Regions from separate parts of the Streptomyces sp. YPW6 genome, predicted to be linked through region 2. Evidence: riboswitches for the same ligand, from Rfam matches in the RefSeq annotation. Region 2 holds a riboswitch; the other holds the start of a gene.
The links. Region 2 has a riboswitch for S-adenosylmethionine ahead of KME66_RS26220 (aminotransferase class V-fold PLP-dependent enzyme). Riboswitches for the same ligand answer to the same signal wherever they lie in the genome.

Region 1 (4,962 bases), 2.7 Mb from region 2:
TACCGTCGCCGGCGACGTCGTCCGTCTTCTTGGCGACCTCCTTGACCAGCTCCGCACCGATCTTCTCGTACGGGTCCTCGAGCTCGATCTCCTTGGCGATGGACACACCATCGTTGGTGATCGTGGGCGCGCCCCACTTCTTCTCGAGGACGACGTTACGGCCCTTGGGGCCGAGGGTGACCTTGACGGCGTCGGCGAGCTGGTTCATCCCGCGCTCGAGACCGCGCCGTGCCTCCTCGTCGAACGCGATGATCTTGGCCATGTGAAGTGGTCCTCCCGGACAGGGGTGGATTTCTCCGGACCGGGAGGCGCCCGCGACGGACGGCCTGCGCGTGTGATGGTTCCTTGCCCCATCGCACCTGCGGGCCTCACCGGCCCGGTCCAAGTTCTGTCACTCTCACCTGGAGAGTGCTAACGCCAATGATTAGCACTCGACCCCCGTGAGTGCAAGCGCCTTCGGCCAGTACCCGCCATGCGGACGAGGCCCCCGGAGCCCGCCCGGCGCCGGACCCCGGAGCCCTGCCCGCACGGAGGCACGGAGCCCCACCAGCATCAGGGGCGCAGGGGCGCGGAGCCCTGCCGGCGCAGGAGCGCGGAACCCTGTCGGCACAGGAGCACAGAACCACGGAGCCCTGCCGACATAAGGGGTGCCGAGGCGCGCACCCTCCCCCGCACCGGGCCGCGGTCACCTGCGGTTCCTGGCCGCGGCCCGCCCCGTACGCGGCCACCGCCGGCCCGGGACCCGCGCGAGGCGCGACCCCCTGCCCCGGAACGCGCGCAGGACCCGATCCCCTCTTCCCGGGGTCGGGCCCTGCGTGCGTGAGTGGTGTCGTCGGACGACCGCGCCGAGCTCAGCCGACGGCGAGCTTGACCATGTCGGCCTGGGGCCCCTTCTGGCCCTGCGAGATCTCGAATTCAACTCGCTGACCCTCTTCGAGGGTGCGGTACCCGTCCATCTGGATCGCGCTGTAGTGGACGAAAACATCCGCACCACCGTCGACCGCGATGAAGCCGTACCCCTTCTCCGCGTTGAACCACTTGACGGTGCCCTGAGCCATGCCCAACTCCCCTATTACTGGCCCTTGCACGGGACCGCACTTCGCGGGCCCGGGTCGGAACTCACCCTCCGACAGGAGAGGGTGCGCGGCGCCGCAGCGCGTCGACCGCGGCCGAATGTATCCGCCCAACTGCCCTCTGCAACAGGTCAATCGGACGAGAATTCTGGGCCACGAGGAACACGCGAATATGCGGGTTTGCTGAGATTTACGGGCAAGTCGGGCCAGGCAAAGGCCACTTATGCCGCAAGAGGTTCAGGTACTTTGGCTGCTTCTTATCGGGGCCGGGCGCATTCTCATATGCGGGCGGCACGGGCAGCGGATGGGGCTTCCCCAACTGTACCGCGCTCAACCATGCAGAATTGCCCCCTCCGCTTCTCTCGCGGAGGGGGCAACTGCCGTCACACAGAGGCGCGGCGGGGCCGCCGGGAGCGGCCCCGGACGGCTCAGCAGCCGCCGGCCACCGCGGGAATGATCGAGACGCCTGCCCCGTCCGGGGTCGCCGCGTCCAGGCCGCCCTCGAAGCGCACGTCGTCGTCGTTGACGTACACGTTCACGAAGCGGCGCAGCTTGCCCTGGTCGTCCAGGACGCGGGCCGCGATGCCCGGGTGGTCCTTCTCCAGGGACTCGATGACCTCGGAGAGCTTCGTGCCCTCCGCCGGGACCTCGGCCTGGCCGCCCGTGTACGTACGGAGGATGGTGGGGATGCGGACCTTGACGCTCATGGTGGTGCCCTTCTTCCTGCGTTACGGGGTGGTCGTCAGGCGGTGCCGAGGCCCGCGGCGCGGAACGCGTCCAGGCTCGGCTTGATGGTGGCCGTGGCCTGCGAGGTGGCGGAGACCGCGTCGAGCGTCTTGAGGCCGTCACCGGTGTTGACGACGACGGTGGTGAGCGCCGGGTCGATGACACCGGCCTCGATGAGCTTCTTCGTCACGCCGAGCGTCACCCCGCCCGCCGTCTCGCCGAAGATGCCCTCCGTGCGGGCCAGCAGCTTGATCGCCTCGACGACCTGCTCGTCGGTGACGTCCTCCACCGCGCCGCCCGTCCGCCGGGCGATGTCCAGGACGTAGGGGCCGTCGGCCGGGTTGCCGATGGCCAGCGACTTGGCGATGGTGTTCGGCTTCTGGGGCCGGACGACGTCGTGCCCGCCCTTGAAGGCGGCGGAGACCGGGGAGCAGCCCTCCGCCTGGGCGCCGAAGATCTTGTACGGCTTGTCCTCGACCAGGCCGAGCTTGATCAGCTCCTGGAGCCCCTTGTCGATCTTGGTGAGCTGGGAGCCGGACGCGATCGGGATGACGATCTGGTCGGGCAGCCGCCAGCCGAGCTGCTCGCAGATCTCGTACGCCAGCGTCTTGGAGCCCTCGCCGTAGTACGGGCGGAGGTTGACGTTGACGAAGCCCCAGCCCTCGCCGAGCGGGTCGCCGATGAGCTCGGAGCAGAAGCGGTTGACGTCGTCGTAATTGCCCTCGATACCGACCAGCTCACCGCCGTACACCGCGGCCATGACGACCTTGCCCTGCTCCAGGTCGTGCGGGATGAAGACGCAGGAGCGCAGTCCGGCGCGGGCGGCGGCGGCGCCGACGGCTCCGGCCAGGTTGCCCGTGGAGGAGCAGGAGAGGGTGGTGAAACCGAAGGCGCGGGCGGCCTCGACGGCGATCGCGACGACGCGGTCCTTGAAGGAGTGCGTCGGGTTGCCGGAGTCGTCCTTGACGTACAGGCCGCCGGTGACGCCCAGCTCACGGGCGAGGTTGTCGGCCTTGACCAGCTTGGTGAAGCCGGGGTTCAGGTTGGGCTTGTCCGCGACGTCGGCGGGCACCGGCAGCAGCGGGGCGTAGCGCCAGATGTTGTCCGGACCGGCCTCGATGCGCTTGCGCAGTTCCTCCGGCGAGCCGGTGGGCAGGTCGTAGGCCACTTCGAGCGGCCCGAAACAGGACGCACAGGCGAAAAGGGGGCCGAGCTCGAAACGCTCGCCGCACTCGCGGCAGGAAAGCGCCGCGGCGGGACCGAGGTCCGGGGAGGCGGTGGTGGCATTACCTGCGACGGTCTGAACAGCCATGATGGCGGAGGTCCTTTCTCCTCATCTTCCTCGCGACGCATTTCGCCGCAAGACGGAATTGGCACCTTCCCCACCGTGACCTCGCGGTCGGCAGGAGGGTTGCCGGGACTTCAACGGGCCGTTCCCTCAGTCCCTCTGGATGAGCTCTATGGCGCTGGATCTTCGATCCAGGCGTTTGTGCGCGCTCCGACCCCGACATGCGACGGTCATCCGCGTTGTTCAAGACTGTAACCGAAGCACCGGACCGTTGAGATAGTCGTCCGAACCGCGAGATGGATCACACAGACAGGGAGTGCCGACCGTGCTCGAAGAGGTGGAACGCTGGCTGACCAGGCGTTCCTGGTCGTCCGGCGACCGCCCGCCGCACCAGCTCGCCGACGTCCGGGCCGCCGACCCGCTCCGTACGTCCGTGAGCGTGGTCCTGCCCGCACTGAACGAGGAGGCCACGGTCGGCGCGATCGTGGCGGTGATCCGCCGCGAGCTGATGGAGAAGATCCGGCTCGTCGACGAACTCGTGGTGATCGACTCCGGCTCCACCGACGCCACCGCGGCCGTGGCCCGGGCGGCGGGCGCGCGCGTGGTCCACCGGGACGCGATCCTGCCCCGGATCCCGGCCCTGCCCGGCAAGGGCGAGGTGCTGTGGCGCTCACTCCTGGTGACCAGCGGCGAGATCGTCTGCTTCGTCGACGCCGACCTCAGGGACTTCTCGGCGGACTTCGTCTCGGGGACGGTCGGCCCGCTGCTCACCGACCCCTCCGTCCACTTCGTCAAGGCGATGTACGACCGCCCGCTCGGCGACCGAGCGGGTCAGGGCGGCCGGGTCACGGAACTGGTGGCCCGCCCGCTGCTCAATCTGCACTGGCCGCAGCTGGCCGGGTTCGTGCAGCCGCTGGGCGGCGAGTACGCGGTGCGCCGGTCGCTGCTGGAGCGGCTGCCGTTCCCCGTCGGTTACGGAGTGGAGCTGGGGCTGCTCGTGGACGCGCTGCACACGGTGGGCCTGGACGCGCTGGGCCAGGTCGACGTCGGCGTTCGCGTCCACCGCCACCAGGACGGACAGGCACTGGGCCGGATGGCGGCGGCGATCTACCGCACGGCACAGCTGAGGCTCTCCCGGGGCCATCTGGTACGGCCGGCGCTGACCCAGTTCGAACGCGGCGGGGACGGCTTCGTACCGCGCACCCACGCGGTGGACACGGAGGAGCGGCCGCCGATGCGGGAGATCGCGGAGTACGCGGAGCGCCACGCGGCGTGAGGGGGCGGGGCGGCGCGTGACGGGCCGGGGCGCGGGCGGACGCCGGAGAGGGCGTGGCGGGAGGCGTGCCCGAGGCCGGGACGGACGCGCGGCCCGAGGCGCTGGCGGACGCCGGGCCCGAGGCGCGGGCCGGGGCACGGACGGGCGCCGGGGAGGGCGTGGCGGGAGGCGCGTGCCCCTCCGAGGCGTTTGGCGGCTTCCCTAACGGGCTAGGTTCCGCTACATGGTCACCGAGCACACGTCTTCCTCGCCTGCCCAGGTCCTCGTCGCGTCCAACCGCGGCCCGATCACGTACACGCTCGGCGAGGACGGGACGCTCGACGCCAGACGCGGCGGCGGCGGTCTCGTCTCCGGGCTGAGCGCCGTCGACGACAAGCTGTGGGTCTGCGCGGCCCTCGGCGACGGGGACCGCGAAGCGGTGCGGCGCGGGGTCGGCGAGCCGGGTGTGCGGATGCTCGACATCGACCCCGAGGTGCACGCCGACGCGTACAACGGCATCGCGAACTCCGTGCTGTGGTTCGTCCACCACCTGCTCTACCAGACCCCCGTCGAGCCGGTCTTCGACGCGGAGTTCCGGCGCCAGTGGGCCTCCTACGAGA
Region 2 (4,962 bases):
GACGCTGGTCGGGGCGTCGGGGGCGATCTCCGCGGTGCTCGGCGCGTTCCTGTACCTCTTCCCCCGGGCCCGGGTGACCAGCCTGTTCCCGTTCCTCTTCTTCCTGCCGCTGCGCTTCCCGGCCTGGATCGTGCTGATCTTCTGGTTCGCCCTCCAGTGGGCGGCGGCGCAGGGCGCCGACGCGGGGCCGGGGGTGGCGTATCTGGCGCATGTGGCCGGGTTCGCGGCGGGGTTCCTGTACGCCTGGGGGCGGTATCGGAGGGGGGCTAAGGTGAAGGTTCCAGCCACGGCCACCGAGGGAGACAGCCAGCCGTGATCACCGCGATCGTGCTCATCAAGACCAGTGTGGACCGGATTCCGGAGATCGCCGAGGCCATCGCCGCGCTGGACAGTGTCAGCGAGGTCTTCTCCGTGACCGGCACCTACGACCTGATCGCCATGGTCCGGGTCGCCCGGCACGACGATCTCGCCGACATCATCCCCGGCCGGATCAGCAAGATCCCGGGCGTCGAGGGCACGGACACCCATGTGGCGTTCCGTACGTACTCCCAGCACGACCTGGAAGCGGCGTTCGCCATCGGCCTCGACGCGTAACCGCGAAGGCACGCCGGCCGGGGACGGGCAGCGCGCCCGTCCCCGGCCGCATCGGTTCCCGGCCTCAGACCTGCGCGGCCTCGCCGCGGTCCGGGACGCAGCGGCCGTCCTCCGTGCGGTACGTCCACCGGGCCCCCTCGCGGACCAGCTCGGTCACCGCGCGCAGGAAGCGGTCGACGTGCTCGTCGGGCGTGCCGGCCCCGAAGCTGACGCGGATGGCGTTGAGCGAGGAGGAGGTCCCCCCGGCCGAAGGCAGAGGGAGCTCGCCCGCCCCGGCCTCGGCGGCCCCGCACTCCCCCGGCTCCTGCGGGCCGCTGCCGAGCAGGGTGCGCACCAGCGGATGGGCGCAGAAGAGGCCGTCGCGCACGCCGATGCCGTACTCCGCGGAGAGGGCGGCGGCGAAGTGCGAGCTGTTCCAGCCGCGCACCACGAAGGAGATGACGCCGACCCGGGGCGCGTCGTCGCCGAACAGCGAGAGCACCTGCACCTCGGGCACCCCGGCGAGCCCTTCGCGGACCCGGGACACCAGCTCCTGCTCCCGGGCGACGAGGGTGTCGAAGCCCGCCTCGGTGAGGGCCCGGCAGGCGGAGGCGATGGAGTGGACGCCGATGACATTGGGCGAACCCGCCTCGTGGCGGGCGGCCGTGGTGTGCCAGTCGACGTCCACGCCGCCGTCGGCGCGCCGGGCGACCGTGCGGGACGCGCCACCGCCGGCGAGGTAGGGCTCGGCGGCCCGGAGCCAGTCTGCACGGCCGGCCAGCACCCCGGAGCCGAAGGGCGCGTACAGCTTGTGGCCGGAGAACGCGACCCAGTCGACGTCCAGTTCGGTGATGTCGACGGGGTGGTGCGGGGCGAGCTGGGCGGCGTCCAGGACGATGCGGGCGCCGTGCGCGTGGGCGGCGGCGGCCAGTTCCCTCACCGGCCACAGCTCGCCGGTCACGTTGGAGGCGCCGGTGACGCAGACGAGGGCCGGGCCGCAGGGGTCGCGGTCGGCGAGCGCGCGCTCCAGCGACGCGACGGCCTGCCCCGGGGTGCGGGGCGCGTCGAGGTAGGTGACCCGGGCGTCGCGCCAGGGCAGCAGGGAGGCGTGGTGCTCGGTCTCGTACACGAAGACCTGGCAGTCCGCGGGAAGGGCTGTGGCCAGCAGGTTGAGGGAGTCGGTCGTGGAGCGGGTGAAGACCACCTGGTCATCGGCGCGGCAGCCGAGGAACTCGGCGACCGTGCGGCGGCTGTTCTCGAAGAGGTCGGTGGAGAGCTGCGAGAGGTGGCCGGCGCCGCGGTGGACGCTGCCGTAGTACGGGGCGTAGGCGGCGACGTCGTCCCAGACCCGCTGGAGCGCCGGGGCGCTGGCGGCGTAGTCGAGCGCGGCGTAGGTGACCTCGCCGCCGGTCACGAGCGGAACGGTGACGTCCCGCCCCAGAACGGGCAGCGGGGTACAAACCGGCGGGGCGACGGCAACAGTGGAGACAGACATGGCGAACTCCCGTAACAGGCAGGCGAAATCCGGGCGCCGGCGGGTACGCGGCAGCGCCGGGAGAAAGAGGAAAGGTGCGCGGAAGAGGGCGCTCGGCACGAGGCCGAGAAAGCCCTAACGCATTCGCTTGCTCACAAGAGGCTCCCTAGGGACCAGGACCCCGGGGGCTGACATCCGCTGGATGCCGAGGGGCCCGCGCTTGCCGCGGACCTCGCTGCCCACGGCCTGGTCTTCACCCGGGGCACCCCGCCACGGACGGAGGGTTGCCGGACAGCGGGCCGGGGCCGTAGTCGCTGTCACTCATGACCTGCGCAGCATCTTGCCATACGTGTGCGCACACGCAAGGGCGCGGTCCGGTATCCGGACCGCGCCCCCGCGCACACCGTGGGTCCGAGGGCTCCCCTCAGGCGTTGCTCGCCGCCACCCAGCGCTCCAGGGCGTGCTTGGCCGCCCCGGAGTCGATGGAATCGGCCGCCACCGCGATCTTCGCCGCGAGCTGCTCGGTCAGCGTGCCGGGGCCCGGGTCCAGGGCGACGAGGGCCGCCGCCGAGTTGAGCAGCACCGCTTCCCGCACCGCGCCCTTCTCGCCGTCCAGCAGGCGGCGGGCCACATCGGCGTTGTACGAGGCGTCGGCGCCGCGCAGCGCCTCGACCGGGACGATCGGCAGCCCGACGTCGCGCGGGTCGAACGCCTCCTCGCGGACCGCGCCGTCGCGCACCACCCAGACCCGGGAGGTGGCCGTGGTGGTCAGCTCGTCGAGTCCGTCGTCGCCGCGGAAGACGAGGGCGGAATTGCCCCGGCCGGCCAGCACGCCCGCGACGATGGGCGCCATCCGGGCGTCGGCGACCCCGACGGCCTGGGCGCGCACCTGGGCCGGGTTGGTGAGGGGGCCCAGGATGTTGAACGTGGTCTGCGCGCCGAGCTCCTTGCGGGCCTTGGCGGCGTACCGCAGGGCGGGGTGGAACTTCACGGCGAAGCAGAAGGTGATGCCCGCCTGCTCGGCCACCTCGACCACCCGGCGCGGGGTCAGCTCCAGGTTGACGCCGAGCTTCTCCAGTACGTCGGAGGAGCCGCTCGCCGAGGACGCGGCCCGGTTGCCGTGCTTGACGACCTTGGCGCCGGTGCCGGCGATGACGATCGCGGACATGGTGGAGATGTTGACGGTCTTGGCGAGGTCGCCGCCGGTGCCGACGATGTCGACGGTGCGGCCGGGCACCTCGATGGTGTTGGCGTGGGCGTACATCGCGCGGACCAATCCGGTGACCTCGTCCACGGTCTCGCCCTTGGCCCGCAGCGCCACGGCGAACCCGGCGATCTGCGCGTCGGTGGCCTCGCCGCTCATGATGCGGTCCATGGCCCAGGCGGTCTCCTCGGAGCTGAGGTCCTCGCCGCGCAGCAGGGGGTTCAGCAGGCCGGGCCAGGAACGGTCCGCCACGCCGTCGCCGCCGCTCGGGGTCACCACGTTCATGGTCCGCTCCAGGGTCCACAGCCGGTCAGAAGAGTCGGCTCCACCCTATCCAGCCCCGGGGACCGCGAAGAGCCCCGTCCATCGAATGGACGGGGCTCTCGCGGTGGCGATCAGGTCAGATGATCAGTGGTGGCCGTGGCCCTCGCTGATCTCCTTGTACTCCTCGGCGGTCGCCTTCGGGATCTGGTTCCCCTCGGCGAAGTACCCCTTGCTGAGCTTGGCGCGCAGCTTCTGCACCGGGGAGATCTTCCGCTTGACACCGTTCTCGTCGACCTCGGGGCCGAGTTCGAGCGGCTTGTACTGCTCGTGCGCCGTGAGCGTGTGCAGCTGCTCGCGGCTGAGCGGCTCGTGGACCTCCACGAACTCACCGTGCGGCAGGCGCTTGATGATGCCGCTCTCGCGGCCGTGCAGCACCTTCTCCCGGTCGCGGCGCTGGAGGCCGAGGCAGATCCGCTTGGTGACGATGAAGGCGATGACCGGACCGGCGAAGAAGAAGATCCGGACGAACCAGGTGATCGCGTTGATCGACAGGTGGAAGTGCGTGGCCCACAGGTCGTTTCCACCGCCGACGAGGCCGATGAAGTACGCCGTGATCCAGGCGACGCCGAACGCGGTCCGGGTCGGGGCGTTGCGCGGGCGGTCCAGGATGTGGTGCTCGCGCTTGTCGCCGGTGATCCAGGACTCGATGAACGGGTAGAGCGCGATGACACCGAGCACCAGGCCGAAGGCGATCAGCGGGATGAACACGCCCAGGACGAGCGTGTGGCCCCACAGGTTGATCTCCCAGCCCGGCATCACACGGACCAGACCCTCGGCGAAGCCCATGTACCAGTCGGGCTGGGCGCCGGTGGACACCTGGTCGACCCGGTACGGGCCGAGCGCCCAGATCGGGTTGATCGTGGCGATGGCCGAGATGATCGCGATGATGCCGAAGACGAGGAAGAAGAACCCTCCGGCCTTCGCCATGTACACGGGCAGCAGCGGCATGCCGACGACGTTCTTGTTGGTCCGGCCGGGACCCGCGAACTGCGTGTGCTTGTGGTAGAAGACCAGGATCAGGTGGGCCACCAGCAGACCGAGCATGATGCCCGGCAGCAGCAGGATGTGGATCGAGTAGAACCGGGCCACGAAGTCGTGGCCGGGGAACTCGCCGCCGAACAGGAACATCGAGATGTACGTACCGACGATCGGCACGGACAGGATCGCGCCCTGGGTGAAGCGGACACCCGTACCGGAGAGCAGGTCGTCCGGGAGGGAGTAGCCGGTGAACCCGGTGAACATGCCGAGCACGAACAGCAGGAAGCCGAAGAGCCAGTTGATCTCGCGCGGCTTGCGGAAGGCGCCCGTGAAGAAGACGCGCATCATGTGCACGAACATGCCGGCCAGGAAGATCAGGGCGGCCCAGTGGTGGATCTGCCGGACCAGC

Region 1: another riboswitch for S-adenosylmethionine. It lies ahead of thrC (threonine synthase); the one in region 2 lies ahead of KME66_RS26220 (aminotransferase class V-fold PLP-dependent enzyme).

The regions. Positions count from the first base shown of each region.
Region 1 is NZ_CP076457.1:3,258,966-3,263,927, forward strand. It holds gene groL (chaperonin GroEL) at 1-262, opposite strand, end outside; gene KME66_RS14205 (cold-shock protein) at 852-1,058, opposite strand; gene KME66_RS14210 (MoaD/ThiS family protein) at 1,502-1,780, opposite strand; gene thrC (threonine synthase) at 1,816-3,111, opposite strand; SAM riboswitch class I at 3,130-3,257, opposite strand; gene KME66_RS14220 (glucosyl-3-phosphoglycerate synthase) at 3,413-4,363, shown strand; gene KME66_RS14225 (trehalose-6-phosphate synthase) at 4,587-4,962, shown strand, end outside.
Region 2 is NZ_CP076457.1:5,986,801-5,991,762, reverse strand. It holds gene KME66_RS26230 (rhomboid family intramembrane serine protease) at 1-316, shown strand, start outside; gene KME66_RS26225 (Lrp/AsnC family transcriptional regulator) at 313-594, shown strand; gene KME66_RS26220 (aminotransferase class V-fold PLP-dependent enzyme) at 659-2,068, opposite strand; SAM riboswitch class IV at 2,259-2,376, opposite strand; gene trpD (anthranilate phosphoribosyltransferase) at 2,472-3,536, opposite strand; gene KME66_RS26210 (cytochrome bc complex cytochrome b subunit) at 3,660-4,962, opposite strand, start outside.